4 regions of the Nonomuraea sp. NPDC003727 genome follow, and region 3 is predicted to be linked to each of the others. Evidence: riboswitches for the same ligand, from Rfam matches in the RefSeq annotation. Region 3 holds a riboswitch; each other region holds the start of a gene.
What was found. A riboswitch is a leader RNA that binds a small molecule or an ion and turns the genes downstream of it on or off. The one in region 3 is predicted to bind cyclic di-AMP.

Region 1 (7,356 bases), on a different contig from region 3:
CGGCGGCGGATCCAACTTCGCGGGGCTGATCTTCCCGTTCCTGCGGGAGAAGCTGGCCGGCAACATCTCGCCGGTGCTGCGGGCGGTCGAGCCCGAGGCGTGCCCGTCCTTCACCCGCGGGGTCTACGCCTACGACTTCGGCGACACGGCGGGGTTCACGCCGCTGCTGAAGATGCACACGCTCGGCCACGACTTCGTGCCCGACCCGATCCACGCCGGCGGGCTGCGCTACCACGGCATGTCGCCGCTGCTGTCGCACATGTACGAGCTGGGGCTCTTCGAGGCGGTGCCCGTCTCGCAGACCGACTGCTTCGCGGCCGGGGTGCGGTTCGCCAGGACCGAGGGCATCGTGCCCGCGCCCGAGCCGACGCACGCGCTGGCCGAGACGATCGCCGAGGCGCTGCGCTGCAAGGAGAGCGGGCAGGAGAAGGTCATCCTGACCGCGCTGTGCGGGCACGGCCACTTCGACCTGGCCGCCTACGACCGCTATCTGGCGGGCGAGATGGAGGACTTCGCGCTGCCCGAGGAGCGGATCGCCCGGTCGCTGTCGGGCCTGCCCGTCACGTGACCGGCTTCTCCTTGGCGGAGGGGAAGCGCTGAGCGGTGCGGTGAAGCCGGTCCTGGCCATCGCGTCGTCGCCGGGCGAGCGGCGTAACGTGGGTGGATGGATGTCGATGTGATCGTGCTGGGCCTGGGTCCCGGTGGCGAGGACGCGGCGGAGCGGCTGGCCGACGCCGGCCTGGAGGTCGCCGGTGTCGAGGCGAACCTGGTCGGTGGTGAGTGCCCGTACTGGGGTTGCATCCCCTCCAAGATGATGGTCACCGCGGCCAACGAGGTCGCCCAGGGCGGCCTGGCGCCCGACTGGGCCCCGGTCGCCCGCCGCATCCGCGACGAGGCGACCGACGACTGGAACGACAAGGTCGCCGCCGACCGCTTCACCGGCAAGGGCGGCCTGCTGGTCAGGGGCCACGGCCGCATCACGGGGCCGGACGAGGTCACCGTGGGCGAGCAGGTCATCAGGGCGCGGCGGGGCATCGTGATCGCCACCGGGTCGCGGCCGGCCGTCCCTCCGATCAAGGGTCTGGACGGCACGCCGTACTGGACGAACCACGAGGCGATCGAGACGGAGACGGTGCCGGAGTCGCTCGTCGTGCTGGGCGGCGGCGCCATCGGCGCCGAGCTGGCGCAGGTGTTCTCCAGGTTCGGCGCGGAGGTGACGGTGCTGGAGGGCCTGGACCGGCTGCTGTCCATGGAGGAGCCCGAGGCGAGCGCGCTGGTGGAGAAGGTGTTCACCGACGAGGGCATCGGGGTGCGCACGGGGGTGAAGGTCGACGAGGTCGCCTACGCGGACGGCAGGTTCACGCTGGCGGGGGTGACGGCCGAACGGCTGCTGGTCGCCACGGGCCGCAGGGTCGACCTCGCCGCGCTCGGCGTCGGCGCGATCGGGCTGGACGAGAGCGCGCGGGCGATCCCCGTGGACGAGCGGATGCGCGCCGCCGAGCGGGTGTGGGCGCTGGGCGACGTGGTCGGCAAGGGCGCGTTCACGCACATGTCGATGTACCACGCCGACATCATCGTCAGGCAGATCCTGGGCGAGCCGGTGTACGAGGCGGAGTACCACGCGGTGCCGAGGGTGACGTTCACCGATCCCGAGGTGGGCGCCGTCGGGCTGACCGAGGCCCAGGCCCGGCAGCGGGGGCTGGACGTCAGGGTGTCCCTCACGGACCTGGCGGGCTCGACACGCGGCTGGATCGCGCGGGCGGAGGGGTTCGTCAAGCTGGTCGCCGCCGACGGGGTCCTGGTCGGCGCGACGAGCGCCGGTCCGTGCGGCGGCGAGATGCTGTCCATGCTGACGCTGGCCGTGCACGCCAGGATCCCGGTCGAACGGCTCAGCCAGATGATCTACGCGTACCCGACCTTCCATCGGGCGGTGTCGGCCGCTCTTCCCGCGCTTCTCCGCTGACCAGCGGGATCGCCCAGCGGGTGCCGGGGTCGGCGTCGATGACGAGGGCCCTGGCCAGCGCGGTGAGGGGCACGGCGAGGATGGCGCCGAGCGGGCCGAGCACGACCGACCACACCAGCAGCGACAGCAGCGTGAGCGTGGTCGACAGACCCGCCGACTCCCCCGCGTACTTGGGCTGGATCACCGACTGGATGACGAAGTTGACCACGGTGTAGACGACGATCACCCAGACCATCGTGACCCAGCCCGAGTCGAGCAGGGCCAGCAGCGCGGGCGGAAGCAGCCCGAGGAAGAACCCGACGTTGGGGATGTAGTTGGTGATGAAGGAGAGCATCCCCCACAGCACGGGCAGCGGTACCCCGAGCAGCCACAGCGCGCCCGCGTCGAGCACCGCCACGATGAAGCCGAAGACGGTGCAGACCACCAGGTAGCGGCAGGTGCTCCTGGCGAAGTCGGTCAGCGCGCGCACGAGGTCGGGTTTGGTGCTCTGCAGCCGGCGGACGGCGGCCTGGATGTGGCCCGCGTCCATGCTCATGCCGTACGCCAGCAGGATGATCACGATGAAGGCGGAGGCGACGTCGAGCAGGCCGCTCAGGAAGCCCTGCACCAGCGGGACGAGCTTGCCGGGATCCAGCGCCTTGACGGCGGCGCTGATCTGCTGGGGGGTGATCCCGAGGCCGGCCAACCATTGCGTGACCGAGGCGGCCAGCTGGTGGTACTCGTCGGCGTACTGGGGAAGCAGGCCGGCCAGCCGTGCGATCGAGACGACCAGGGCACCCACGAACGCCAGCAGCACCAGCAGCACGACCGTCAGCGGCACGGTCACCAGCACCCACGAGGACGCGCCGCGCCGCTTCAGCCAGGCGCGCAGCGGGCTGACGGCGATCGTCAGCGTGAGCGCGAGGAAGGCCGGGGCCATGATCGCGCTCGCGCGCCTGAGCCCGGCAAGGATGACCACCGCGGCCGCGAGGCCGATGAGGATCCGCAGTCCACGCGACATCATGGGTCACACTATCGCGACCGTCGGTGACGAAGGCAGGCAACCGCGCCGGTCAGCGCGTTGTACGGGATCGCCGCGGTCGCTGCCCGTGGCGCCAGAGGGGGGACCGGACATCGGGTACGCGGCGTACGCGGCGTACGCGGTGTACCCGATGTCCTGCCTCAGCGAGCGTTGGGACGCTTGCCGTGGTTGGCCGCCTTCTTCTTGCGGGCCTTGGTCTTGCGGGCGCGCTTCGCCATCGCCTACCTCCTCATGTGATGATCCCAACCTCTCGCGAAGGCGGCGGCCCGGACAAGGCCTTCGCCAGATTCCACTCCCCATGTTTCAACATAGATGTGTCATAATTTGGTGGAATCTGTTGGAAGGAGGGCACATGCTCGCACCACAGCGGCAACAGGCGATCCTGGAGCGCGTCCGTCGCAGCGGCGGAGTCCGGGTGGCCGACCTCGTCCGCGAGCTCGGCGTCTCCGACATGACCATTCGCCGGGACCTGGAGGCGCTCGCCGAGCGGGGCCTGCTCGAGAAGGTGCACGGCGGGGCCACGATCAACGGCCCCGGCTCGACGGAAGAGCCGGGCTTCGCCGCCAAGTCGATGCGTCAGCAGCCGGAGAAGGACGCGATCGCCCGCAGGGCGGCCACGCTCGTCCGCCCCGGCACCGCCGTCGCCCTGTCGGCCGGCACCACCACCTGGACGCTGGCCCACCACCTGGTCGACGTGCCGGACCTCACCGTCATCACCAACTCCATCCCCGTCGCCGACGTCTTCCACCGCAGCCCGCGCGCCGACCGCACGGTGGTGCTCACCGGCGGCGTCCGCACGCCGTCCGACGCCCTGGTCGGCCCGGTCGCCGTCGCGGCCATCAGGCGGCTCCACGTCGACACGCTGTTCCTGGGCGTGCACGGCATGAGCACCAAGGCCGGTTTCACCACCCCCAACCTGCTGGAGTCGGAGACCGACAGGGAACTGGTCGCCTCGGCACATCGCCTGGTGGTCCCGGCCGACCACACCAAGTGGGGCACGGTCGGCATCAGCACGATCGCGGAGCTGTCGGAGGCCGACGTCGTCATCAGCGACGCGGCCCTGCCGGACGAGGCGCGCGCGGAGCTGGCCGAGCGGGCGGGAGAACTGATCATCGCGGAGGACATCAAGTGAAGCGCACCATCGCGCACATGGCCGACGGCCGAGAGTTGATCTACTTCGACCGGCGCGACGACGCCGACCGGAGCGCGATCGACGAGCGCGAGCTGCCGCCCAGGCCCGCGGCCTCCGAACTGCGCTACGACCCGCTCACCGAGGAGTGGGTGGCGATGGCGGGTCACCGGCAGACCCGCACCTTCCTGCCGCCGGCCGACGAGTGCCCGCTGTGCCCGACCAGGCCCGGCAAGCCGACCGAGATCCCGGCCGCCGACTACGACGTCGCCGTCTTCGAGAACCGCTTTCCCAGCTTCTCCACCAACCTGGGCACCTACACCGCCCCCGGCGGGCTGAGCGAGGTGCGGCCGGGGGTCGGGCGCTGCGAGGTCGTCTGCTTCACCTCCGACCACGACTCCTCCTTCTCGGCGCTGTCCGACGAGCAGGTGGAGCTGGTGATGGAGGCCTGGGCCGACCGCACGGCCGAGCTGTCGGCGATCCCGGGCGTGGAGCAGGTGTTCTGCTTCGAGAACAGGGGCGCCGAGATCGGCATCACGCTGGCGCACCCGCACGGCCAGATCTACGCCTACCCCTACGTCACCCCGCGCACCCGCCTGCACCTGGCGGCCGCGGCCAAGCGGCCGAACCTGTTCGCCGACGTGCTGGCCGCCGAGCGGGCGGGCGAGCGTGTGGTGGCCGCCAACGAGCTGTGGACCGCGTTCGTGCCGGCCGCCGCCCGCTACCCGTTCGAGGTGCACCTCTACCCGCACCGCCAGGTTCCGGACCTGGCGGCGCTCACCCAGGAGGAGCGCGCCGCCTTCGGCCCCGTCTACACCCGCGTGCTGAAGGCGCTCGACGGGCTGTTCGGGGTGGTCATGCCGTACGTGGCCGCCTGGCACCAGGCCCCCGTACGGCACGGCCGCGACCTGGCCTACCTGCACATGGAGCTGTTCAGCATCCGCAGGGCGCCGGAGAAGCTGAAGTACCTGGCGGGCTCGGAGTCGGCGATGGGCGCCTTCGTCAACGACGTTCTGCCCGAGGACGCGGCGCGGCTGCTTCGATCACAAGTAGATCACTAATTAATGTCCGCTTGAGGTCGCATTACGGGGGATTTACTACTAATATCCCGATTCGTCGGCTTTCACAGCCGTCACATGCCTAATCCTGGGCGCGTTGCCCGGAGCCGGGGACCCATCGAGAACCTGGGGTGAATCCACGCGTGTGGTAGGGCTTCTCCCGCCCGAACCCGTCAGCTAACCCGGCCGGCAGACGGAGAGGATCGTTCGTGGCGTCCCCCACGTCCCGTTTCGCATGCGGTGCTGTCGCCGCGCTGTCCCTCGTGATCGGTTCCGCGACCGCGGTCTCGGCTGCCCCCAAGCCGTCCGAACCGCAGTTGCGGACCGAGCTGAAGAAGCTCAACACCCGGGTCGACAAGCTGATCCGGACCTACAACGCCAAGCGCGTCTCGCTGGCCAAGGCCCAGAAGGACGCGAAAGCGGCCGGGAAACAGCTCGCGGCGGCCGAGCAGACGCTGGTCACGGCCGAGAAGGAGGCCTCGAGGATCACCGAGCTGCGCTACCAGGCCAGCACCCCTGACCTGCCGACGCTGCTGTTCACCCCCGACCTCAACACCGCCGCCCTGCTCGAGCAGATGAGCGCCGAGCAGGACGCGGTCGTCAAGAACGTCGCCGCGGCGCGCGACACCAAGAAGCAGGCCGCCGACGCGGCCACCGCGCTCGCCGACCGGATCAGGACCGAGACCGAGCAGGTCGCCGGCGACCGGAAGGCCGCCGAGGGCATGATCAAGGACATCGAGAAGAAGCTGCAGGCCCTCGTGCCGACCGGTCCTGGCCGCAAGGCCGACGGCAGCTGGGCGCCCGAGCTTCCCGCCGGGTCGGACAACATCACCCCGCGCACCCGGCTCATGCGCGACACCATCAAGAAGACGTTCGCGCTGCCGTTCGAGGTGGGCTGCTACCGGTCGGGCAGCAGCGGGGAACACCCCCTCGGAAGGGCCTGCGACTTCATGATGAGCTCGGGCGGCTCCATGCCCGCGGCCGTCAACCGGACGCTGGGCGACCAGATCGCGGCGTGGGCGGTGAAGAACCAGACCCGCCTGGGCGTCAAGTACGTGATCTGGCGGCAGCGGATCAACAGCGGCAGCGGCTGGCGGCCGATGTCCGACCGCGGCAGCATCACCGAGAACCACTACGACCACGTCCACGTCTCGATGAACTGAAAGCAGGCGATGGCGAGCCGCCTGGACCGATACGCCTCCGCCGCCCCCGCCGCCGTCCTCGGCGGCGGGGGCGTTCACGGGTCAGGCGAGGTCGAACCGGTCGAGTTCCATGACCTTGGTCCAGGCCGCGACGAAGTCGGTCACGAACTTGTCGCGGGCGTCCTGGCTGGCGTAGACCTCCGCGAGGGCCCGTAGCTGGGAGTTGGAGCCGAAGATGAGGTCGACCGCGGTGGCGGTCCACTTCACCTCATCGGTGACCACGTCGCGGATCTCGTACAGATGCTCCTCGGAGTCCGATGCCTTCCACCGGGTGCCCGGGGAGAGCAGGTTGGTGAAGAAGTCGGCGGTGAGCACACCGGGCCGGTCGGTGAGGACGCCGTGCCGGGTACCGCCGACGTTGGCTCCGAGGGAACGCAGGCCGCCGATGAGGACGGTCATCTCGGGCGGAGTCAGGTTGAGCATGTAGGCACGATCGACGAGCAGCACCTCCGGTTGCGTCTTCTCGTCGGAACGCAGGTAGTTGCGGAACCCGTCGGCCCGCGGCTCCAGGACCCGGAAGGACTCGACGTCGGTCTGCTCCTGAGTGGCGTCGGTACGGCCTGGGCGGAACGGCACCGTCACCGCCACGCCGGCCTCGCCCGCTGCCCTCTCGACGGCGGCCGAGCCGGCCAGCACGATCAGGTCGGCGAGCGAGATCTTCGCGCCGCCGGCCTCGTTGAACTCGCGCCGGATGCCCTCGAGGGTGTCCAGGACCGTCGTGAGCTGCTCGGGCTGGTTGACCTCCCAGCTGCGCTGCGGCTCGAGACGGAGCCGGGCGCCGTTTGCGCCGCCGCGCTTGTCGGTGGACCGGAAGCTCGCTGCGGCGGCCCAGGCGGTGGAGACCAGTTGAGCGGTCGTGAGGCCGGACTCCAGGATCTTCGCCTTGAGGGAGGCGACGTCGGCGTCGCCCACGAGTTCGTGGTCGACCGCCGGCACCGGATCCTGCCACAGCTGGGGCTCGGCGACCCACGGTCCGAGGAAGC
Region 2 (7,356 bases), on a different contig from region 3:
TGAAGGAGGAGAGGCACCATGCGAAGGACACTTCTGGGGGCGGCGGTGGTCGCGGTGGCGGCCGCGGGACTGCCCGCCCTGGCCCACGCCGACAGTGCGGGGACGGCCGGCGCCGCGTGGGTGGGCTCGTGCGTCAGCCCGGACGAGAGCAGCCGCGCCTGCGGGGCCTGGCGGTTACGGCTGCGCTCGGGCAAGCAGGTCACGGTCGCCGACGCGGCCGCCACCTCGGTCGACGCCTACGGGCGCGCGACCGACGAGACCGGCGCGTTCGCCGTCAGCGCCGACGGCCGGTGGATCGTCTACGAGCGCAGGAGCGACCACCGCCTGGCCGTGCGCAGGGCGGCAGGCGGCCGCGTCACGCTGCTGCCCAAGTCGCTGACCAGGCTCGGCACCGACGTCCTGACGGTCCGGCTGTCGCCCTCGGGCGACCGGGTCCTGCTGGAGTACGACGACACCGACGCCAAGGAGCCCGGCAAGATCGTCACGGTGGCCACGGGGAAGATCGTGAAGCTGCCGGCGGGGGACGATCTAAAGGGCTTCAGCGCCGACGGCGACGAGGTGCTCGCCCAGCGCTACAACAACGACAACACCACGACGCTGCTCGCCGTCGGGCTGGACGGCAGCAGGTTCGCGCAGGTCCCGCCGCAGGTGGTGATCAACGCCGCCACGCGGGCGCTGGCGGCCGACGGCCGCACGGTGGCGGTGCTCGCGGGGGAGAAGCCCAGGCTGCGGCTGTACGACCTGAGCACGGACCGGCTGGCCGCGGCGGTCGACGTGCCGCTGCCCAAGGGCAGCGAGGTCTACCACGTCCAGTGGAGCGGCGCCGACCGGCTGACGGTCAAGACGCAGTCGGGCGGGGACGACAAGCCGACGGTGGTACGGGTGCTCACCGTCGACACGGCGACGGGCGCGGTCAAGCCCGTGGAGACCTTCACGTTCACCGCCAGGCAGCACGCCTGGATGACGGCGGGAGAGTGACGAGATGAAGCTCAGGATCCTGGCGGCCGTCGCCGTCGCCCTGGCGGTGCTCGGCGTGCCGGGCCAGGCCGCGGTCGCCGGCCCCGGTCAGGCGCCGGGTCACGACCGGGGACATGACCACGCCCAGAGCAGGGGCGACGCCATCCGCTACGCCTCCGCCCAGGGCTGCCCGCAGAAGGACGGCACCGTCGTGCCCTGCGGCACCTGGCGGCTGGTCTCCCACAAGGGCGAGGTCACGCCGCTGAAGGACGCGCAGCTGCGCGCGCTGGGCGCGGACGGCAAGCCTGTCGACTACGCCGTCGCGCCCGTCGCGGTCTCCGGCGACGGCACCCGGGTCGCCTACTTCGCCAAGGCCGGCCACCTGGCCGTCCGCACCGTGAAGGGCGGTGTCCGCGTGCTGCCGAAGGACGCGCTGCCACCCAGGACCAGCCAGTACGACGTGACGCTGCAGCTGTCCGACGACGGGGCCAGGCTCGCCGTCGTCGCCGGCAGGGCGCAGGTGTTCGACACCGCGACCGGCGCCAGGCTCGGGACGCTGCCCAGGAACAGCGTCTTCGTCGGCTTCAGCGGCGACGGGGAGAAGGTGCTGGCCACCATGGACGGCGCGGAGTCGGTGCTGGAGATGCACGTCTACGATCTGGCGGGCCGGCGGCTGCTGAGCGACACGCCGCCGCAGCTGGTGTCGGCCAACGGCCCGCACGCGCTGCACGCCGACGGCAGGACGATCGCGGTGCTGGTCGGGGGGACCAAGGTGAAGCTCTACGACCTGGCGGACGGCCAGGTCGTCGGAGGCCACGCGATCAAGCTGCCCAAGGAGGGCACGGTCCACAAGCTCGACTGGACCGGCGACAACCAGGTGACCCTGCACGTCTCCCAGTACCCCACGGGCAAGGCCACCAGGATGACCGTCCTGCAGCACGACGTGACCTCGGGCGCGACCAGGGTCCGCGACAGCTACTCGATGCTCACGGACACGTTCGTCTTCGCCGCCTGCGGCGGCTGAGCGCGGCCCCGCCCGCCGTACCCCCTTTGCCGGGTACGGCGGGCGGTCGGCACAATGCCCGCATGACCGACAGGACCGTGCGGATCTCCAAGTACCTGGCCAGGCACCTGCGCCACGACCCCGCCGCCATCGGGATCACGCTGGACGAGCGCGGCTGGGTGCCGATCGACGAGCTGCTGGCGGCCGCGGCCAGGCACGGCTTCCCCATCACCAGGGATGAGCTCGACACGGTGGTGGCCGACAACGACAAGCGGCGCTACGCGATCAACGGCGACCGCATCAGGGCGAGCCAGGGCCACTCCGTGCCCGTCGACCTGGGACTGGCGCCGGTGGAGCCGCCGCACGTCCTCTACCACGGCACCGTCGGGCGCAACCTGGCCGCCATCAGGCGCTCGGGCCTGCTGCCGATGACCAGGAGGCACGTCCATCTGTCGGCCGACAGGCAGACGGCGGTGCGGGTCGGCTCCCGGCGCGGCGTCCCGGTGGTGCTGGTCGTCGACGCGCGGGCGATGCACACGGCCGGTTACGAGTTCGTGGTCAGCGCCAACGGGGTGTGGCTCACCGACGCCGTGCCGGCTGCTTACCTGCGGTTCCCCGACTGATCGGTGCAGACAGGGGGATGGACGAGGGTCCTGCGGGTGGCCGGAGGGCGCGCGCGCTGAGACGGCGCCGTCGCGGCCCGGGGGAACGTTCTGCGGGGGAACGTACTGCGGGGGGAACGGGGTGGCCGGTCCGAGGGGACCGGCCCGAGCCCGTGGGTGGCCCCCGTCACCGGAGCGGCGCGTGGCCGTCCTGGCGACAGGGCCGGGGGGAATGCGGGGGAAGGGGAAGCGTCAGCCGCCGTAGCTGGGGTAGCCGTAGCCGACGACCTGCGACTTCGGACGGACACGCTGCTCGACGGCGCCGTTGCCGGTGTTGCCCTCGATCGTGCTGATCGTGCCGTCGCCGTTGTCCTTCTCGACGAAGCCGACGTGGTCGATGGAGTCGAGGCTCTTGCTGCCGTCCCAGGCGAAGAAGACGACGGCGCCAGGCTTGGGCGCGGTGCCCCAGCGCTTGTTGGCCTTGAACCACTTGGCGTGGGTCACCGTGTAGGCGTCCCAGCCGACCTGCGTGCGGGCGCCGGTCATCTCACCGACCCACGAGACGAACATCGCGCACCACGGGGCGTTGGCGTACGCGCTGACGTCGCCGCCGTCCCTGACGACCGTCTCCCTGGCGCGCTGCGATCCGACGTACCAGTTCTGGAACTTGGTTCCGCCGCCCGCGGAGTTCTCCTTGACGCCGACCTGCTTCTTGGCCTCGGTGAGAACGACGGTGGCGGAGGGGATGACCTTGGCCTCCGGTCTGGCGGCGGCGGGCCTGCCGGCCTCCTCCTTGGGCGCCTTGGCGAGGACGGCTACCCGCTGGCTCTCGGACAGCGGGAGCTTCTCGGCCTGGGCGGCGGTGGGAACGAACGAGCCGGCGATGACGACGGCGCCGAGCGCGGCATGCGCGTAGGTGAGCTTCGGGGCACGGCTACGGCTGGGCTTTGCCATGGGAAGGGGAACTCCTTGCTAGCTTCCTGCCGCTTACCGGGTTAGCTGACGGGTTCGGACGCGAAGCTGCCCTACGGCACGGTGTGCCGATTCACCCCAGAGGAAGTGGGTCCCCGGTTCCGCAAGGTGCGGATTCAGCGGTCACAGGCGAACCTGTGATGATTGCAATGACAGGCAATGTCCGGAATGCCCGGTTTATGCCTTGAGTGAGCCTAAGGTAATACACGAGGCAAGTAGCTTACAAATTGATAAAGGTCCGGCGATCATTTACGGTCAGGTCATGTCGCCACAGGACCTGTTCAACAGGGGGCTGCGGGAAGACGGACACCGTCCGGACGAAGCCCGGCGATGGTATCTCCTGGCGATCGCATCGGGCCATCCGGCCGCCGTCCAGCGGGCGGCCTTCAACCTCGCGCTGATCGAGGACGAGAGCGGCCACCTCGACGCGGCCCGCCACTGGTACGGCAGGGCCGGCACACCCAGGGCGATGTTCAACCTCGGCGTCCTGGAGGACTGCTGCGGCAACACCGACGCGGCCCGGCGCTGGTACGCCAGGGCCATCGAAACCGGCCACGAGGAGGCCGCGCCGCGCGCCATGTTCAACCTCGGCCTGCTGGAGGGCAGGGAGGGCCGCCCCGACCGGGCCCGCGCCCACTTCCGGGCGGCCGCGGGCTCCGGCCACGCCGAGGCGGCGGCCCGCGCTACCGAGCGCCTAGCCTGACCCTGGCGTCCTCCAGCATCCGCATCATCGCCAGGCTCTCGTCCAGCGGCATGACAGAGCTCTCCGTCCTGCCCTCGGCCAGCGCGGCGCGCACCTCGCGCACCTCCTCGGCGTAGCCGTTCATGGCGGGGTCCAGGACGAGCTCCTCCGGATCCACGCCCGGCCCCGACAGCACGATGCGCCGCGGCGCCCAGAACGGCGCGGCGATGTCGGCCCGCAGCCCCGTGCCCACCACGGTCGCGGTGTTGGCCAGCGGGCTGAGCAGCGAGGTTTCGACCAGCGCCCTGGTGCCGCCCGCGTAGGTGAGCAGCGCCGCCACCTCGGCGTCCACGCCGGAGGGGCCGAGCGATCCGGTGAGATGCGTCTCAGCCGGCTCGCCGAGCAGCAGCTGCGCCAGCCCGAACGGGTAGATCCCCAGGTCGAGCAGCACCCCGCCGCCGAGCGCGGGGTTCCAGAGCCGGTGCTCGGCCGCGTAAGGCTGGACGAAGCCGAACGAGGCCTGCACCGAGCGCAGCTCCCCGAACCTCTCCTCCGTCAGCAGCGCCCTGATCAGGGGATTGAAGCGCATCCACATCGCTTCCATCAGGAACACGCCCGCCTGCCTGGCCAGCTTCACCATCCGCTCGGCGTCGGCCACGCTCGCGGCGAGAGGTTTCTCACACAGCACGGCCTTGCCCGCCGCGATGGCCGCCTCGGCCACCTCCAGATGCTGGGCGTGCGGGGTGGCCACGTAGATCACGTCGACGGCGGGGTCCTGGCACAGCTGGGCGTAGGAGCCGTAGGCCGCGTCCGCGCCGAGCTCCGCCGCCAGCTCCGCGGCCCTGCCCTGGTCGCGGGAGCCGACCGCGGCCACCCGCATGCCGGGCTCCGCGGCGATCACCGCGCCGACCGTCCTGGCGATCCCGCCCGTGGCCGCGATGCCCCACGCTAACTCACGCATGACGAACCTCCCTTTCCGCGATCAATCCTCCCTTATCTCGGACATGCGAACGGCCCGCGCCGGCGGCGCGGGCCGTGCCCGTTCGGTCATGTCAGCCCATCCAGTTGAACGTGGCGGGGTCGGGACCGAGGCGCGTGCCGGTGTTCAGCGCGCCGATCGCCGCCATGTCCTCCGGGTCGAGGGTGAAGTCGAACACGTCGATGTTCTCCCTGATCCGCGAAGGGGTGACCGATTTGGGGATCACCACGTTGCCGAGCTGGACGTGCCAGCGCAGCACGACCTGCGCGGGCGACTTGCCGTGCTTGCGGCCCAGCGTGGCCAGCGCCGGATCGTCGAGCAGCCCCCTGCCCTGCCCGAGCGGGCTCCACGCCTCGGTCAGGATGCCGTTGGCCTCGTGGAAGGCGCGCAGCTCCGGCTGGGGGAAGCGGGGGTGCAGCTCGATCTGGTTGATCGAGGGGACGATCTCGGTCTCGTTCATGAGCCGCTCGAGGTGGGCGATCGTGAAGTTCGACACGCCGATCGCACGCACCCTGCCGTCCTTGTAGAGCCGCTCCATCGACTTCCACGCCTGGACGTACTTGTCCTGCGCGGGGACGGGCCAGTGGATGAGGTAGAGGTCGAGCTGGTCGAGCCCCAGCCGGGACAGGCTCGCCTCGAAGGCCGCCTCGGCCCTGTCGTGGTCGTCGTTCCACAGCTTGGTGGTGATGAACAGCTTCTCGCGCGGAACGTCCGCGCGGGCGATCGCCCGGCCCACGCCCTCCTCGTTGAAGTAGAGCCTGGCGGTGTCGATGCTGGTGTAGCCGGCCTCGATGGCGAAGGACACGGCCCGCTCCGCCTCGTCGTCGGGAACCTGCCAGACGCCGAAGCCGAGTTGCGGTATCTGCACGCCGTCGGTGTTGAGCAGCAGCGAGTTCATGTTCATCTCTCCATTGTTAACGTCGCGTTGGCTGGCACTTCGAGTGGGCGTCCTACCGTGGCGCGTGTCGTGAACGAACAGGAATCCGTGGCCTGGGTGGAGTCGCCACTTCAGATGCTCTGCGCCGTCGAGGCCCACCACGCCGGGCTGCTGGGAGACCGGACGCTGGTGGTGCCGCGCGCCGGGCTGCGCCCGCTGGCCACCACCAGGCGGGAACTGCTCAGGCTCGACCTGCCGCGCGGGCTGGAGCTGGCCGAACCCAGCGAGCGCATGCCCCGCACGCTCAACGCCGTCGGCGACGCCTTCTCCGGCCGGGTCCAGCTGCGCTGGGTCATGATCCGCCCCGGTCGCGTCGTGATCGTCGACGACGGGCTCGCCACGATCCGGCTGCTGGAGCTGCTGTCGGCCCGCCCCGCCAGGCCGCTGCTGCGGGCCCGCGCCGAGCCGAGCGCCTGGCGCACCACGCTCGGCCTGCTGGCGGCCGGACGGCTGCGCCGTACCGCCCGCAAGGGCGCGCTGTCGGTGTTCACGGCCCTTCCCGTGCCAGGCGAGCTGGCGGCGGCCGTCCGGCAGGCCGGCGTCGAGCTGGCCGGCCACGACTTCGACTGGCTGCGCGCGCAGCCGATGAGCACGCCCGGCCCCTCCGAGCGGACGGTCGTGCTCGGCACCTCCCTGGTCAGGAACGGCCTGGTGCACCGCGAGCGCTACCTGCGCTGGCTGACGGAGCTGGCGGCCGAGGAGCCGCTGGCCTACTACCCGCACCGCCGCGAGGACCCCGTCGACCTGGCCCTCATCCGCGAGCGGCCCGGCATCACCGTCCACGCCCCCGGCGTTCCAGCCGAGCTGACCCTGCGCGGCCTGTCCGCCGAGCAGCGCGTGGTCAGCCTCCCCTCGACCGCCATCAGCTCGCTGCGGGTGCTGCTCAGCCCGCGCGGCGTCGCGGTCGAGCCCGTGCACGTGCCCGACGACTGGTGGACCAGCCGCGCGGCGCCATCCCTCCGATCCCACCTGCAGATGTTCTCGGGAGTACCCAGTTGAAGGTCCTGGCTCTGGCCGATTCCGACTCGTACCTGAAGTGGGCGGCCAGTCTCCTGGACGACCTGCCCGCCGACTGCGTGACGGAGCTCGCGGTCGTGCGCACCCCGATCACCCCCTCACCGGAGCAGATCGCCGCCGCGGTCGCCGGGACGCGGTCCTCGGCCGTCCCCGTGCTGTCGGCGCGGGCGCTCAGGCGCGCGGCCGAACGGCTGCGGCCCGACGCGA
Region 3 (7,356 bases):
CATGTGTGTGACACCCTTACCCTTGGTGAGTAGGACAATCGCGAAGGGTCAGTCGAGAGGCAGTGGGATGAGCTCAGCCGGTGATGGCCTGTCTCGTCCGCTTCCCGAGCAGGTGAGGCTCAACGTGGTGGACCTGGCGGCCCAGCTGCTCGGCGCCATGCCGCCCACGTCCGTGCCGGCGCCGCTGCGCGGCATCGCGAAGTTCGACCCCCGTAAACGCGCCAAGCTGGGCGGCGCGCCCATCGCCGCCCAGCTGGAGAACGACAAGACCTTCCGCGAGGCCGTCGCCGAGTCGATCGAGAAGGGCTGGCCCGAGCTGGTCGCCTCGCTGGCCGAGGGGCACGTGCCGCCCGCCGCCGACCCCGTGCTGGTCGCGGCCGCTGCGTACCTGACCAGGCCGCCCGGCTGGGCGGACATGGTGGAGATGGCCAGGGCCGACCTGGAGCAGTCGGCTGTCGCCGCCGAGGGATCGGCGCAGGAGGCGACCGTCACCCGGCTGCGCGAGCAGCTGGCCACCCAGAAGACCGCCGCCAAGGAGGAGTCCGAACGGCTGCGCGAGCAGCTCAAGGCGGCCAGGGCCGAGAACTCCGACCTGCGCCGCAAGCTCCACGACGCCAGGGAGCGGCTCAAGACCGCCGAGCAGCGGGCCGCCGAGCTGGCCCAGACCGCCGAGGATGCCAGGGTGGCGGCGTCCACGGCCGGCAGCGCGGGGGAGGCCGAGCTCCGGCGGACGCGCGAGCGCCTGGTCGACGTCGAGCGGCAGCTCGAGGCCTCGCGCAGGGCGGCCCGTGAGGGCCGCAGCATCGAGGACACCAGGATCAGGGTGCTGCTGGACGCGCTCCAGGACGCCTCCGCCGGGCTGCGCAGGGAGCTCGCCCTGCCCACGACGATCAGCAGGCCCGCCGACTCGGTCGCGGCCGTCGCCCCCGGCGCGCCCACCGTGCGGGGAGTGCCCGCCAGGGCGCTGGCCGACGACGATCCGCAGCTGCTCGACCAGTTGCTCGCGCTGCCCCAGGTGCACCTGATCATCGACGGCTACAACGTCACCAAGACCGGGTACGGCACGCTCACCCTCGCCGACCAGCGCAACCGGCTGATGACGGGCCTCGGCGGCCTGGTCGCGCAGACCAGGGTCGAGGTCACGGTCGTCTTCGACGGCGCGGAGCTCAACGCGCCCGTGCAGGTCGTCGCGCCGCGCGGGGTCCGGGTGATGTTCAGCGCGCCCGGCGAGATCGCCGACGATCTGATCCGCCAGCTGGTGCGGGCCGAACCGCAGGGCAGGGCGATCGCGGTGGTCTCCTCCGACCGCGAGGTGGCCGAGTCGGTGCGCAGGATGGGGGCGCGCCCCGTGCAGTCGGCGCTGCTCCTGCGCCGTCTTGGCCGAGCCTAGGTCACAAATTGGGTGACTTTTTGAGCTGCTAGGCACCGCTTCTGTACTATTTCGCCCCAGGCGTGATCACTGGGAGGCGTGTCGTCGTGAGGTTTGGCCGGGTGCCGGTGGCTGTGGGTCTCGCGCTCGGAGCGCTTTTCCTGCCCTTGGACGGCGCGCTCGCCGATCCCCGCCCCTCGATCCCTCAGGCCAAGGCCAAGCTCGAGAAGCTCAACGACAAGGCCGACAAGGTCGTCGACAGGTACAACACGGCCACCGAGAAGTACAAGAAGGCCAAGAAGACCTACGACGGGCTCAACACCAGGTACAAGAGCAAGCTGGCCAGGGTGGCGGGCCTGCGTGCCGAGGTCGTCGGCATGGCGGTCAACGCCTACCAGGGCGTCGACGCCACCACCTGGTCCTCGCTGATGGGTGACGCCGACCCCACGGCGACCCTCGGCAGCATGGCGCTGATGGGCCAGATGACGGCCGAGCGGGCGCAGACCCTCGCCGCCTTCGACGAGGAGAACCGGCAGCTCAAGGCCGACAAGGAGGAGGCGCAGGGCGCGCTCACCGAGGCCGACAAGCTGCGCGACGACGTCAAGTCGGAGCGGGACAAGATCCTCGAGCTGGTCGAGCAGCAGAAGAAGCTGCTGCGCAGGCTCGGCGCCTACCGGGTGGGCAACCCCAACAGCACCGGCCTCAAGTACACCGGCTCGGCCTCCGGCAACGCCGCCGCCGTGCTGAGCTTCGCCTACGCGCAGATCGGCAAGCCGTACCAGTACGGCGGGACGGGCCCGGGCGGCTGGGACTGCTCGGGACTGACCCAGGCCTCGTGGCGGGCCGCCGGCGTGTCGCTGCCGCGCACCACCTGGGAGCAGTGGGCCTGGGGTGCCAAGCGCAGGGTCTCTCTCGACAAGCTGCAGCCCGGCGACCTCATCTTCAGCTCAGGGCTCGGGCACGTGAGCATCTACGCCGGCGGCGGCAAGATCGTGCACGCCCCCCAGACGGGTGACGTGGTGAAGGTCGCCAGCCTGTCCTCCTACGGCGGGCGGCTGGTCGGCGCCATCCGGCCGTAGGTCTCGCTCAGCTCGCGCAGCACCCGCAGGTAGGCGCTCACCGCGGGCGGGCGGCCCGGCGCCGGCAGGACGGCGGCGCTGATCCGCCTGGCGGGCAGTCGCGGCGCGGGCTCGACCAGCCGGATGCCGGAGCGCACGGCCATGCCCGCGATCGACGGGTGGAGCATCACGCCCACGCCCGCCGCCACCAGGCCCTGGCGGCCGTTCCAGTCGTCGCACAGGTGGGCGATCCTCGGCGCGCGTCCCATCGCGGCCCGCAGCTGCGCGACGGGGGCCAGGCCGTCGGGGTGCGTGCCGTCGATCCAGGGCTCGGCGGCGAGGTCGGCCAGCCGTACCCGCTCTCCGGCCGCCAGCGGATGCCCGGCCGGCAGGGCGACCAGCAGCTCGTCGTCGAACAGGTCGAGCACTTCCAGCCCCGGGTCGGGGACGGGATCCCACGAGGTCAGCAGGGCGACGTCGGTGGCGCCCTCCGCCAGGCCGGCGGTGACGGGGCACGCGACGTCAGGGCCGCCGACCTTGAGGGAGAGCTCGACGCCGGGGTGGTCGGCGGCGAAGCGGCGGAAGCTCTCGGGCACGAACCTGGTGGCCGCGCTCGGGAAGGCGGTGACCCTGACCCGGCCGGTGTCGGCCGTGGCGAAGGCGCGCAGCCTGGTCTCGAACAGGCTCATGCCGTCGAGCACGGCCATGGCCTGCTCGATCGCCGCCCGGCCCGCCTCCGTCGGCTGGACGCCCCTCGGGCGGCGGTGGAAGAGCGTGACGCCGGTGTGGCGTTCGAGCATGGCGATCTGCCGCGAGACGGCCGGCTGGGTCATGGAGAGCACCTCGGCCGCTCCGGAGAACGAGCCGCGCCGTCCGACCTCCACCAGGACGCGTAGCGACCACCCATCAAGCATGCGCCGAGTGTATGTCGCAGGGATTAAGCCTTAATTCTCCTTATACCGGGAGTGTGAGGAAAGTAACGGATGCGATCTGACAGGTCGCCACAGAAGCAACTGTGAGCAGGGTCACATCCGGATAACGAAACCCGGTGTAGAGCAGCGACTCCTCTTCTGACAAGAACCAGTCGGTGATCTTGACAGCTTTGCCCGGCCTTTGCCTGGCCTTGGGGTGCCGGGTACGTTCTCGCATCGCGGCGACCAAGCCATGGCGCCGGAACCGCTCACCGGCCCCGCAACGGCCGGTGCACGCATAAAGATCCGCTGGTCGCCGCGCCGTAACCCCAGACAGGCGTGCGCGGGTCGACCCGCCGAGTCCGTGCGGCATGGAGCACGGAGCCGGGGACCCACGTTCCTGGGGTGAATCCGGCCTGCGGGCCGGAAGGGCGACTTCCCCGCCCGAACCCGTCAGCTAACCCGGTAGGCATTGGTGGAAGTCCCAAGGAGACATTCTGTCTACCCCCTCTAGCACAACCCGTCTGTCCTGTCTTGCCCTCAGCGGCGTCGTGGTGGCGATGGGAGGGATCGTCCTCCACGCACCCGCGGCGCAGGCGACAGTGACCCCGGCGACAGCGGCCCCCGCGACCACCACCCTGGTGACCCCGGTGACCACCACCCTGGCGACGACGACGACCGTGAAGACGGCGCCGGCCGTACAGGCGGGCGCGGCGTCGACGGCCGCGGCGACACGGCAGGCCAAGGCGGCTCGACAGCGGCTGAAGGCGGCCAAGGCCGTCGCCACCGCCAAGAAGCAGATCGGCGACCCCTACCGCTTCGGCGGCACAGGACCCGGCGCCTTCGACTGCTCGGGACTGGTCCAGTACTCCTGGGCCAAGGCCGGCATCAAGATCCCCCGCGTCACGTACAGCCAGTACGCGCGCATCAAGAAGAAGGTCAGGTGGAGCGATCTCAAGCCTGGTGACCTGATGTTCTTCCGCGGGAAGGGCCACGTCGGCATGTACGTCGGCAAGGGCCGGATGGTCCACTCGCCGAGCACGGGCAAGACCGTGCGGATCGAGAAGCTCGGCGGCTGGCGCAAGGCGTCCTTCGCCGGCGCGGTCCGCCCCGGCGCGTAACCCCCGGCCGCCGGACGCCCGAAACTCCGGCGCGTAGCCCCCGGCCGCCGGACAGGCCTAAGCCCCGTCCATCCCCCTCGGACGGGGCTTCGGCCTGTCCGGGCTAGCATCACAGCCGTGGTGACCCGCAGAACCCTGCTGGCGGCCGCGCTGGCCGGACCGGCGATCTGCACGGTGGCCGGGTCCGCGGGACGCCGCCTGCCGCCCGAGGCCCGCGCGCTCGGCGAATCAGGCGTCGTCGTCGCCTACGGCGCGCGCTCGCTCGTCGTCGGGCACCACACCGCCGCCGCCCTCCTGCGCGACCTGGCCACGCGGGCCGACGTGGCGGCCCTCACCGTCTCGGCGGTCCTGCGGCGCGCCGTACGGCCACGGGTCGTGGTGCCCAGGACCACCGCGGAGGCGGCCGCCCTCGCGGGCACGGGCCCCGTCGTGGGGCTGGCCGCGCTGGCCTCGGCGGGACAGGTGATCGTCCTGCCCGGCGCCTTCGCGCGCCTCACACCCGTGGGCCGCGACGTCGTCCTCACCCACGAGCTGACCCACGTGGCCGCCGGAACGGAAGGGCGGCCCGTGTGGCTGCGGGAAGGGTTCGCCGACTACGTCGGCTACCTGCGCTCGGGACTCGCGACGCGGGTGGCGGCCGCGGAACTGGCGGCCGAGGCGCGCGCGGGACGGCTGCCCGGCGCGCTGCCCGCCGACGCCGCCTTCGCGCCGGGCACGCCCCGGCTCGCGCAGGTCTACCAGGAGTCATGGCTGGCCTGCCGCCTGATCGCCGCCAGGTACGGCGAGCGGGCGCTGGCCGACCTCTACCAGCGGGCCGCCGGAATGCGGCTCGGCCAGGCGCTCGAGCCGCTGGGCCTGTCGGTCCGCGCGCTCGTCGCGCACTGGCGGGAGTATGTCCGCAACGAGCTGACAGGCGCGGAGGGAGACGGATGAGGCGGCTGGACCGGCAGGCGGGCATCGCGTTGACGGTGCTCGGGGTGGCCATCCTGGTGGTCGTGGTGCTCACCACGCCGTGGGACGTCATGGCGGGGGCGCCCACGGTGCCGCCCGACCCCGCACAGGACTTCACCTCCGCCCAGATCGCCCGCTCCCGCGCCTTCGACGCGGCCACGAGCGTGCCCTCCTACCTGTCGCTCGGCCTGACCGTCGTGTTCGCCGGCCTGCTCGTGGCCACCCCCCTCGGCGCGCGGCTGCTGCGCGGGCTGAGGGGACCGTGGTGGCTGCGGGTCGTCCTCGGCGTCGTCGTGCTGACCGCCGTCGTCGAGGTGCTGCGCTGGCCGCTGGGCATGTGGTTCGAGACCGAGCTGCGCGCCTTCGGGCTGTCCACCCAGAACTGGTGGAGCTGGACGGGCGACCGGCTCAAGTCCATCGGCGTGCGCGTCGCGCTGCTGTCGGTCATGGTGCTCGCGATCGTCGGCCTGGCCAGGCGCTTCAGGCGGTGGTGGGTGCCCGTGGCGGCCGGCGCGTTCGTGCTGACGGTGGGCGCCTCCTTCGTCTACCCCGTCGTGTTCGAGCCGATCTTCAACGACTTCGCCCCGATGCCCGCGGGAGAGCTGCGTACCGACCTGCTCGATCTGGCCAGGCGGGCCGACGTGCCGGTCGAGGACGTGCTCGTCGCCGACGCCTCCCGCCGGACCACCGCGCTCAACGCCTACGTCTCCGGGTTCGGCGCCACGCGCAGGATCGTCGTCTACGACACGCTGCTGAAGGCGCCGGACAAGGAGGTGGAGCTGATCATCGCGCACGAGCTCGGGCACGCCACGTACGACGACGTGCTCCACGGCACGCTCGTGGGCGGGCTCGGCGCGGCCTTCGGGGCGGTGCTGCTGTTCTGCGTGGCCCCGCTGTGGCGCCGGCCGTTGTCGGACCCGCTGGCGGTCGGGGCCGTCATGGGGTTCCTGTCGCTGGTGACGGTGTTGTCGGGGCCCGCGCAGAACCTCGTCAGCCGTCACGTCGAGGCGAGGGCCGACCTGCACGCGCTGGACCTGACCCGGGACCCGGGGACGTTCATCGCGATGCAAAAACGGCTTGCTGTTACCAACATTTCGGACTTGTCGCCTGATGCTGTGGAATATGTGCTCTATGCCTCGCATCCGACCGCGCCGCAGCGCATCTCCATGGCCCGCTCATGGGAGCTCATGAACGCCCCGTGAGCAGGGCGCTTCCCATGACCTCCGCCCCTGCCGCGCCCCGGCCCCGCCCCGCCTCCCGGCGGACGCGCCGTGCCGGCCGGCCGGATGTGGGCGGGGTGGCGGCGTGACCAGGGTGCTCATCGTCACCAACGACTTCCCGCCCAGGCCGGGCGGTATCCAGTCGTTCGTCCACGGGCTGGCCCTGCGCACCCCCTCCGTGATCGTCCACGCCTCGCGGTGGCGCGGCTGGGAGGAGTTCGACGGGCGCCAGCCGTACCCGGTCGTCCGGCATCCCACCTCCCTCATGCTGCCCACGGCCGCGGTGGCGCGCGCGGCGGCCAGGCTGGTGACCGCGCACGGCGTCGACACCGTCGTCTTCGGCGCGGCCGCCCCGCTCGGCCTCCTCGCCCCCCGCCTGCGCGCCGCGGGGGCGCGCAGGATCGTCATGCTCACCCACGGGCACGAGTCCTCGCCGCTGTTCCGCCCCCTCATGCGGCGGATCGGCGCCCACGCGGACGTGGTCACCTACCTCGGGTCCTACACCCACGCCCGGCTCGTCGGGGTGGTGCCCGCCGCCAAGCTCGTCCGGCTCACGCCGGGCGTCGACCCGGCGCTCTTCCACCCGTCGGTGGAGGCGGCGGCGCTGCGCCGGTCACTCGGGCTCGACGGCAGGCCCGTCGCGGTCTGCGTGTCCAGGCTCGTGCCGCGCAAGGGACAGGACACGCTGATCACGGCATGGCCGCTGGTGCTGCGGGCGGTCCCGTC
Region 4 (7,356 bases), on a different contig from region 3:
AGCGCTCGGACCTGGTCAGCGTGATGTGGGCGAACAGCGGATGGCCCTTGAGCTTCTCCACCACCGCCACCACGCCGTCGTGCCGGCCGACCCTGAGGTTGTCGCGCTGGGCGATGTCGTGGGTCAGCACGACGCGGGAGTTGGCGCCGATCCTGCTCAGCACCGTCAACAGCACCCCGCGCTCCAGCGACTGCGCCTCGTCCACGATCACGAAGGCGTCGTGGAGCGAGCGGCCGCGGATATGGGTGAGCGGCAGGACCTCCAGCATGCCCCTGTCGAGGACCTCCTCGATCACCTCGGGCGTGGTCACCGCGCTCAGCGTGTCGTAGACGGCCTGCGCCCACGGGCCCATCTTCTCGCCCTCGCTGCCCGGCAGGTAGCCGAGCTCCTGGCCGCCGACCGCGTAGAGCGGGCGGAAGACCACGACCTTGCGGTGCTGGCGGCGCTCCAGGACGGCCTCCAGGCCGGCGCAGAGCGCCAGGGCCGACTTGCCGGTGCCCGCCCTGCCGCCGAGGGACACGATGCCCACCTCGGGGTCCATGAGCAGGTCGAGGGCGATGCGCTGCTCGGCCGAGCGGCCGTGCAGGCCGAAGGCCTCCCGGTCGCCGCGGACCAGCCGTACGGACTTGTCGGGCAGCACCCTGCCGAGCGCGGAGCCCCTGGCCGACAGCAGCCGCAGGCCGGTGTGGGTGGGCAGCTCGCGCGCCTCCTCCAGGTCGGCGGAGCCGTGCTCGAACAGCGTCTCCACGTGGTCGGTGGTGACCTGGACCTCGGCCATGCCGGTCCAGCCCGACTCGATGACCAGCTCGGCGCGGTACTCCTCGGCCGACAGGCCGATGGAGGCGGCCTTCACCCGCAGCGGCAGGTCCTTGGACACCAGCACGACGTCCTTGCCCTCGGCGGCGAGCGTGCGCGCCACGGTGAGGATGCGGGTGTCGTTGTCGCCCAGCCTGAACCCGACCGGCAGGATCGAGGGGTCGCTGTGGTTCAGCTCGACCCTGATCGTGCCCTCGCCTGTCGGCATCGGCTCGTCGAGCCTGCCGTGCTGCACCCGCAGGTCGTCGAGGTAGCGCAGTGCCTTGCGTGCGAAGTAGCCGAGCTCGGGATGGTGCCGCTTGGCCTCCAGCTCCGTGATCACGACGATCGGAAGGACGATCTCATGCTCGGCGAAGCGGGTCATCGCCGCCGGGTCGGCGAGCAGGACCGAGGTGTCCAGCACGTAGGTGCGCTTGGTGGTGGAGTTGTTGCTCGAGGACACTGCCACACGTTCTCCCCCGGGCGCCCGTGGAAGGGGCGCCCTGCAGACGAGGCGGGAATTCGGACCGGGCCCGCGCCCCGCGTGGGGCGCCGGGTACCGGCCCCCCTCGGCAGGTCAGTGCGCAAAGGCGGGCCCTCTCCGGAGTGACCGGCCTGTGGTCGGCCACTTCCAACGTTAGGTCCTGGATACCCGCCGCCGAAGCGGCCAAGCGTCTGTTCACGTGCTGTTCGTGAACATGTCTCAGGAGCCGTAACGCCGGTGTCTCGCGGCGTAGTCGCGCAGCGCCCGCAGGAAGTCGACCCTGCGGAAGTCAGGCCAGTAGGCCTCGCAGAAGTAGAACTCGGAGTGGGCGCTCTGCCAGAGCAGGAAGCCTGACAGTCGTTGCTCGCCCGACGTCCTGATGAGGAGGTCGGGATCGGGCTGACCGCGAGTGTAGAGATGCTCCGCGATGTGCTCCACATCGAGGACCTCGACCAGGTCCTCGATGCTCGCCCCCCTACTTGCGTGCTCCTGGAGGAGTGAGCGCACCGCATCGGCAATCTCACGTCTTCCTCCATACCCAACCGCAACGTTCACAATCAGCCCGGGACGGTGCGATGTGGTTTCTTTCGCGGTTTTCAGGACATTCGCCGTCTGGTCGGGGAGGAGGTCGAGCGCGCCGACGGGGATGATGCGCCAGCCCTCGGCCACGAGCTCCTGGGTGACGTCCTCGATGATCCTCAGGAGCGGCTCCAGCTCCTCCTTCGGCCGGTTGAGGTTGTCGCTGGACAGCATCCAGACCGTGACGACCTCCACGCCCGCCTCACGGCACCAGGTGAGCAGCTCCGAGATCTTGTCGGCGCCCTTCCTGTGTCCCTTGCTGACGTCGCGCATGCCCATCGCGCGCGCCCAACGGCGGTTGCCGTCGATGATGACCCCGACATGGCGGGGGAAGTCGCCGCTGTCGGCGGACAGCTTGGCCTCCAACCGGCGCTCGTACAGCCGGTAGACCAGATCGCGCAGGCCCACGGAGTTCCTCCCCAGCGGTGCTGTGCCTTAGTGGTCGACTCACGACCTAACAGGCAATTATCACCGCCTTTCGAGACTGCTGGCCCCCTTAGGCGGATTCCTGGCGAGCTGTCGGCGATCCGGTGCCGCCTCCAGCGCCACGGTGGAACCGTCCGGCCCGCTCGCCACATCCGTCGCCGCGGGCGGTGGTCGGACGCGGCGGGACCATGGGGGCGCGTGCGCCCCGCCGGTCAGAGCCTGCCGCTGGTCGCCGCCCAGTCGACAAGCGCCTCGGCGGTGTCGAAGCGGCGGCTGGAGCTGGACTCTCCCAGGATCACGCCGACCAGCCGATGGCCGTCACGCTCGGCCGCGAAGGCGAGGGTGTAGCCCGCGGCGCGCGTGAAGCCGGTCTTCAGGCCGACGGCGCCCGGCGTGCCGAGGAGGCGGTTGGTGTTGCGCCAGGAGTAGGCGCCGTGCTCCGCCGTCTCGGGGAGCGAGCGGTACCGGGTGGAGCCGACCTTCTTGATCGTCTTGTTGTCCAGCGCGGCCTGGGCGAGCCGTACCTGGTCGCGCGCGGTGGAGTAGCCGCCGCCCTTGGCGGGCATCCCGTCGGGGTTGACGTACAGCGAGTCCTTCATCCCGAGCGCGCGGGCGTTGGCGTTCATCTTCGCCGTGAAGGCGTCGACACCGGGCCCGTACGAGCGGGCCAGCGCGTGGGCGGCGTCCGCGCCGGAGGGCAGCATCAGGGCGTAGAGCATCTCCTCCACGGTGAGCCGGTCGCCGGCGCGCAGGTACGCCACGGAGGCGCCGCCCTTCGAGGCGTAGCGCACGTCAGCGGAGGTGACCTTGACCACGTCCGTGGGCTTGGCCTCCTTCAGCACGGTGTAGGCGGTCATCACCTTGGTGATGCTGGCCACCGGCATGCGCCGATCGGCCTTCTTGCTGAAGTAGACCTTGCCGGTCCTGGCGTCGATCAGGTGGGCGGCCCGGCCGAGCACCGCCGGGGCGTCCGCGGCGGCGGCCGGAGCGTGGGTCCGGGAGACCGGCGACACGACGCCGGGCTGGGGGGCGGCCTGCGCACCGGTGGCGACCGCGGTCACGGAGCCAGCGGTGATGACGGCGCCGAGCAGCGCGCGTCCCAGCCGGTAGGTGAGATGCGTGGGCATGAAGGGTCTGCTCCTTGGCTTCCATGCCGCCTACCGGGTTAGCTGACGGGTTCGGGCTGGGAAGTGCCCTACGGGCGCCGCTGAGCGGGCGCTCGATTCACCCCAAGGGAAGTGGGTCCCCGGCTCCGTGGATACGGATTCGGCGGCCGCGCGTCCGGCGGACTGGCCTGAGATGACGCGCGGTCCGGGCAATGAAACGGCAACGAACATGTCACAGCTCGTTGCACAACGGCCCAAAAGTAGCAAAATAGCATAAACCACGCAAATAGCCGCGAACCTCCGGCCTGCGACGGGCCGCTACATCGCGCTCAAGCCGTAGAAACGGGCGGCGTTCCCGCCGAGCACCTTGTCGCGGTCGATCCCCCCGAGAAGCGCCCCGTACACCGTGAAGACCGTCCGGTAGTCGGCCGCCAGCAGCGAGACGGGCCAGTCGCTGCCGAACATCAGCCGGTCCGGCCCGAACACCTCGACCGCGTGCTCCACGTAGGGCCGCAGGTCCGCCACGGTCCAGCGGGCGTGGTCGGCCTCGGTGACCAGGCCCGACACCTTGGCGTACACGGTGGGGCAGGCGGCGGCGGCGCGCAGCAGCGACGCCCACGGCTCCAGCTCACCGGCGGCGATCCTGGGCTTGGACAGGTGGTCGATGACGAGGTTGAGCGTGGGGTGCCGCTCGGCGATCGTGACGACGTGCTCCAGATGCCGGGGCAGCAGCGAGACCACGTCGAACGGCACGCCCGCCTCGGCCAGCAGTCCGAGCCCGTCGAGCACCGCTTCCCCGATCAGCCAGTCGGGATCGGGCTCGGTGTGGATGAGGTGCCGGACGCCGACGAACTTCGGATGTCTGGTGTAGCGCTCGAGCGCTCGGGCGGCTTCCTCCGGGCGGTCGAGGGGCACCCATCCGACGACCCCGGCGATGAAGTCGTGGGCGTCGGCGTGGGCCAGCATGGCGTCGGTCTCCCAGAAGGAGTCGTCGGCCTGGACCACGACCGTCCGGTCGACGCCCGCGGCGGCCAGCTCGGGCGCCAGGTCCGCGGGGCCGAAGGTGCGGTGGATCGCCGGCAGGTCGGGAGTGGGCCAGGAGTAGGCGCCGGTCTCCAGGTTCCAGAAGTGCTGGTGGGCGTCGACTATCACGCGGCAAACATAGGATGTCTGGCCGACCTCGGCAAGAGCTCCCCGGGACTCACCGCGGCCCCAGGAAGAACGGCAGGACCGAGGCTCGGGCCGCTGCGAGGCGAAGGGTGGCCGACCCGCACTGTGGGGGGTGTCCCCCGGTTCAGCGGCGGCGCCAGGGGAACGGCAGGCGCCCGCGGCGGCGCGGTGGCGGGTCGTGGAGGATCCCTCGGGCGCGCAGCCAGTCGGCGAAGTCGTCGGCGTCGGCACGGTAGCGGGCCGGGGGCTCGGTACGGGCGGCGGCGTAGGCGGCGAACTCGGCCACCAGCGCGGCCCCCGCTGCCGCGGCGGCGTCGGGGCGCAGCCTCGCCACGATGCCGCGCCGCTTGGCGAGCAGGCTGCGCGCCTGGACGGCCAGCCGTACCTGGTCGAATCCGGCGGGCGGGGCGCCACCCGCGACCAGCGCCGCGACCACGCTCGCCTGCGCCTCCCCCAGCCGCGCCCTGACGTCCTCCAGCGACCGCTCGGGCCCCGCGGCACCCCGCGACAGCTCCCCCGACACTCCCGACACCTCCGTCACCTCCTCCGGCCCGGCCTCCCTCAGCGCCTGCGACCCGCTCCCCGCCTGCACGCTGCCGTGACCCTCCATGCCCGGTCCTACGAGGTCGCCAGGCGGCGGGCGCCCGCGGCCATGGCCGTGCGGATGCGGTCGAGCTCGCCGGCCAGCGCGGCGTCGCTCGGGTAGTGGTCGTCCCACTCCAGCAGGACGCCCGGCGGCGCCACCCGGGCGCACAGCTCCTCCAGCACCTCCAGCACCTGCTCAGGGACCGCCTGCGCGTGCGTGTCGTGCCAGACGCCGTCGTGCAGGTGCCCGCCGGCCACGTGCACGTAGGCCAGCGCGGCCAGCGGCAGCGTGTCCAGCGCCGCGACCACGGACAGGCCGAGGTTGACCTGGTTGGTGTAGAGGTTCGCGACGTCGACCAGCAGCCCGACCCCGGTGCGCGCCACCAGCTCGCCGAGGAACTCGGCCTCGGTCAGCTCGTCCTCCGGCCAGCCGAAGATGGCCGCCACGTTCTCCAGCGCCAGCGGGACGGGCAGCGCGTCCTGGGCGCGTCTGATGTTGTCGGCGACGACCACGAGCGTCTCGCGGGTGCGCGGGACCGGCAGCAGGTGCCCGGCCTCCATCCCGCCCCCGCGCACGAACGCCAGGTGCTCGCTCACCAGCGGCGCGTCGAGCGCCTGCGCGCAGGCCGCCAGGTGGGCCAGGCGCGCGGGGTCCGGCGGGGTGGCGTCGCCGAGGCCGAGGCCGACGCCGTGCGGGACCACGGGGACGCCTCTTTCCCTCAGGACGCGCAGCGACTCGGGCAGCGCGGCCGGCCTGATGTTCTCCGCGACGATCTCGACGAAGTCGACGTCGGGCAGGCGCTCCACCGTCAGGTCGATCTCCGGCCGCCAGCCGATGCCCACGCCGAGCCGGCCGTCCATCGGGCGCATCCCGTCACCCGCCGCCGCAGCCGCCACCGCACCCGCCGCCGCAACCGGACCCGCCACTACAACTGGAGCCGCCACAGCTGGAGCCGCCGCCGTCGGAGGAGGAGCCGAAGTCGCCGCCGCCGTGGAGGGTGTCGGAGCCCGACCCGCCGCCGCAGGACCCCGAGGCGCAGCTCGATGACGAGACGGCCTTGTGCTTCTCGTCCAGTTCGTCCCTGAGGGTCGCGTCGTCGAGCTCGCTCAGGCCGTACAGGGCGACGGGCACGCCGATGGCGAAGGCGAGGTCGGGGGCGGCCGCCCCGCGCACGTGCCGCTGCTCGGCACGGAGCAGCTCCGCCTGCCCGGCACGGCTGAGGATGTTGGTGAGGGCGCGTCGCTGCCGCCGGGCGACGATCCGGCCGGCCAGCCAGACGATCGCGCAGATGAGCACCGTCGCCACCGAGAGCGGCTCGACGGGCACGGCGCCGGCGACGAGCATGACCGCCGTGAAGATCCCGAGTATGGCCGCGAGGCCCGACAAGCCGCTCACGCGGGTCAGATGGGTACGGACCGGCACCAGCGAACCGTCGGGCACGAGCAGGCCGGCCCCCATGAGGTGGTGTCGCAGGTCGTCCATGGCGGGGCCGGTGCCGACCTCGTGGCGCAGCGCGTGCACCGGCATGCCGCCGGGCAGCACGGCCACGGCGGCGAGCACGGCCCGCTCGACGGGATCGGCCGAGTCGGCTCCCGCCACGGGGTGCACCAGGCCGCCGCGGGAGACGCGCAGCGCGCCCGCCCTGGCCAGGAGGGCGATCGCGGTGTTGACGACCCGCAGGGGGCCGCCGGCGAGGTAGGCGAGCTCGTAATGGCCCAGATCGCCGCCGGCGTGCGCCGCCACCTCCCGGACCCTGGCGTGCTCCCGCAGGAGCGAGGACGTGGTCTTCGCGACCGCGACGGCCAGCAGTAACGCGAGAAAGAACAGAACGAATGCCATGTACTGCCCCCTGAGGGAAGGACGACGCCCGTGTGCTTATGAGACGCGTGGCGTCCCCTCAAAAGTTTCCCTCAGTTCGGGCACGCGCAGGAAGAGCGCAGGCATATGCCGCGTGGCACGCGGAGGAACCGTCCACCGCCATGCCGGGCCGTCCCCGCCCGGCATGGCCTCGACATCACAGCCGGTCGAGGAGCGCCTCGTACTCGGCCCACAGCTCCTTGGGCAGGTGGTCGCCGAACTTCTCGAAGTGCGCGGGGATCAGTGCCGCCTCCTGGCGCCACACCTCACGGTCGACGGTGAGCAGCGTGCGCAGGTCCTCCTCCGACAGGTCGAGCCCCTCGGTGTCGAGCTCCCTCGGCAGCAGCCCGATC

Region 1: another riboswitch for cyclic di-AMP. It lies ahead of ACWDLG_RS14055 (coiled-coil domain-containing protein); the one in region 3 lies ahead of ACWDLG_RS18430 (C40 family peptidase).
Region 2: another riboswitch for cyclic di-AMP. It lies ahead of ACWDLG_RS42420 (CHAP domain-containing protein); the one in region 3 lies ahead of ACWDLG_RS18430 (C40 family peptidase).
Region 4: another riboswitch for cyclic di-AMP. It lies ahead of ACWDLG_RS09850 (D-alanyl-D-alanine carboxypeptidase family protein); the one in region 3 lies ahead of ACWDLG_RS18430 (C40 family peptidase).

What each region holds. Positions count from the first base shown of each region.
Region 1 covers NZ_JBSFNE010000004.1:510,226-517,581, reverse strand. The annotation lists gene ACWDLG_RS14085 (TrpB-like pyridoxal phosphate-dependent enzyme) at 1-568, shown strand, start outside; gene ACWDLG_RS14080 (dihydrolipoyl dehydrogenase family protein) at 665-1,963, shown strand; gene ACWDLG_RS14075 (AI-2E family transporter) at 1,890-2,966, opposite strand; gene ACWDLG_RS14070 (50S ribosomal protein bL37) at 3,125-3,202, opposite strand; gene ACWDLG_RS14065 (DeoR/GlpR family DNA-binding transcription regulator) at 3,337-4,116, shown strand; gene galT (galactose-1-phosphate uridylyltransferase) at 4,113-5,174, shown strand; cyclic di-AMP (ydaO/yuaA leader) riboswitch at 5,241-5,377, shown strand; gene ACWDLG_RS14055 (coiled-coil domain-containing protein) at 5,381-6,334, shown strand; gene katG (catalase/peroxidase HPI) at 6,416-7,356, opposite strand, start outside.
Region 2 covers NZ_JBSFNE010000032.1:56,617-63,972, reverse strand. The annotation lists gene ACWDLG_RS42435 (hypothetical protein) at 19-978, shown strand; gene ACWDLG_RS42430 (WD40 repeat domain-containing protein) at 983-1,981, shown strand; gene ACWDLG_RS42425 (RNA 2'-phosphotransferase) at 2,044-2,583, shown strand; gene ACWDLG_RS42420 (CHAP domain-containing protein) at 2,815-3,516, opposite strand; cyclic di-AMP (ydaO/yuaA leader) riboswitch at 3,532-3,666, opposite strand; gene ACWDLG_RS42415 (SEL1-like repeat protein) at 3,797-4,237, shown strand; gene ACWDLG_RS42410 (Gfo/Idh/MocA family protein) at 4,218-5,177, opposite strand; gene ACWDLG_RS42405 (aldo/keto reductase) at 5,269-6,093, opposite strand; gene ACWDLG_RS42400 (hypothetical protein) at 6,163-7,131, shown strand; gene ACWDLG_RS42395 (DUF6716 putative glycosyltransferase) at 7,128-7,356, shown strand, end outside.
Region 3 covers NZ_JBSFNE010000006.1:428,725-436,080, reverse strand. The annotation lists gene ACWDLG_RS18445 (NYN domain-containing protein) at 113-1,390, shown strand; gene ACWDLG_RS18440 (NlpC/P60 family protein) at 1,492-2,448, shown strand; gene ACWDLG_RS18435 (LysR family transcriptional regulator) at 2,412-3,341, opposite strand; cyclic di-AMP (ydaO/yuaA leader) riboswitch at 3,683-3,825, shown strand; gene ACWDLG_RS18430 (C40 family peptidase) at 3,899-4,459, shown strand; gene ACWDLG_RS18425 (hypothetical protein) at 4,577-5,392, shown strand; gene ACWDLG_RS18420 (M48 family metallopeptidase) at 5,389-6,612, shown strand; gene ACWDLG_RS18415 (glycosyltransferase family 4 protein) at 6,716-7,356, shown strand, end outside.
Region 4 covers NZ_JBSFNE010000003.1:232,525-239,880, forward strand. The annotation lists gene ACWDLG_RS09840 (PhoH family protein) at 1-1,264, opposite strand, end outside; gene ACWDLG_RS09845 (isoprenyl transferase) at 1,499-2,266, opposite strand; gene ACWDLG_RS09850 (D-alanyl-D-alanine carboxypeptidase family protein) at 2,497-3,411, opposite strand; cyclic di-AMP (ydaO/yuaA leader) riboswitch at 3,424-3,566, opposite strand; gene ACWDLG_RS09855 (amidohydrolase family protein) at 3,709-4,542, opposite strand; gene ACWDLG_RS09860 (hypothetical protein) at 4,685-5,170, opposite strand; gene ACWDLG_RS09865 (DUF692 domain-containing protein) at 5,179-6,015, opposite strand; gene ACWDLG_RS09870 (TIGR04222 domain-containing membrane protein) at 6,020-6,985, opposite strand; gene ACWDLG_RS09875 (phosphoenolpyruvate carboxykinase (GTP)) at 7,161-7,356, opposite strand, start outside.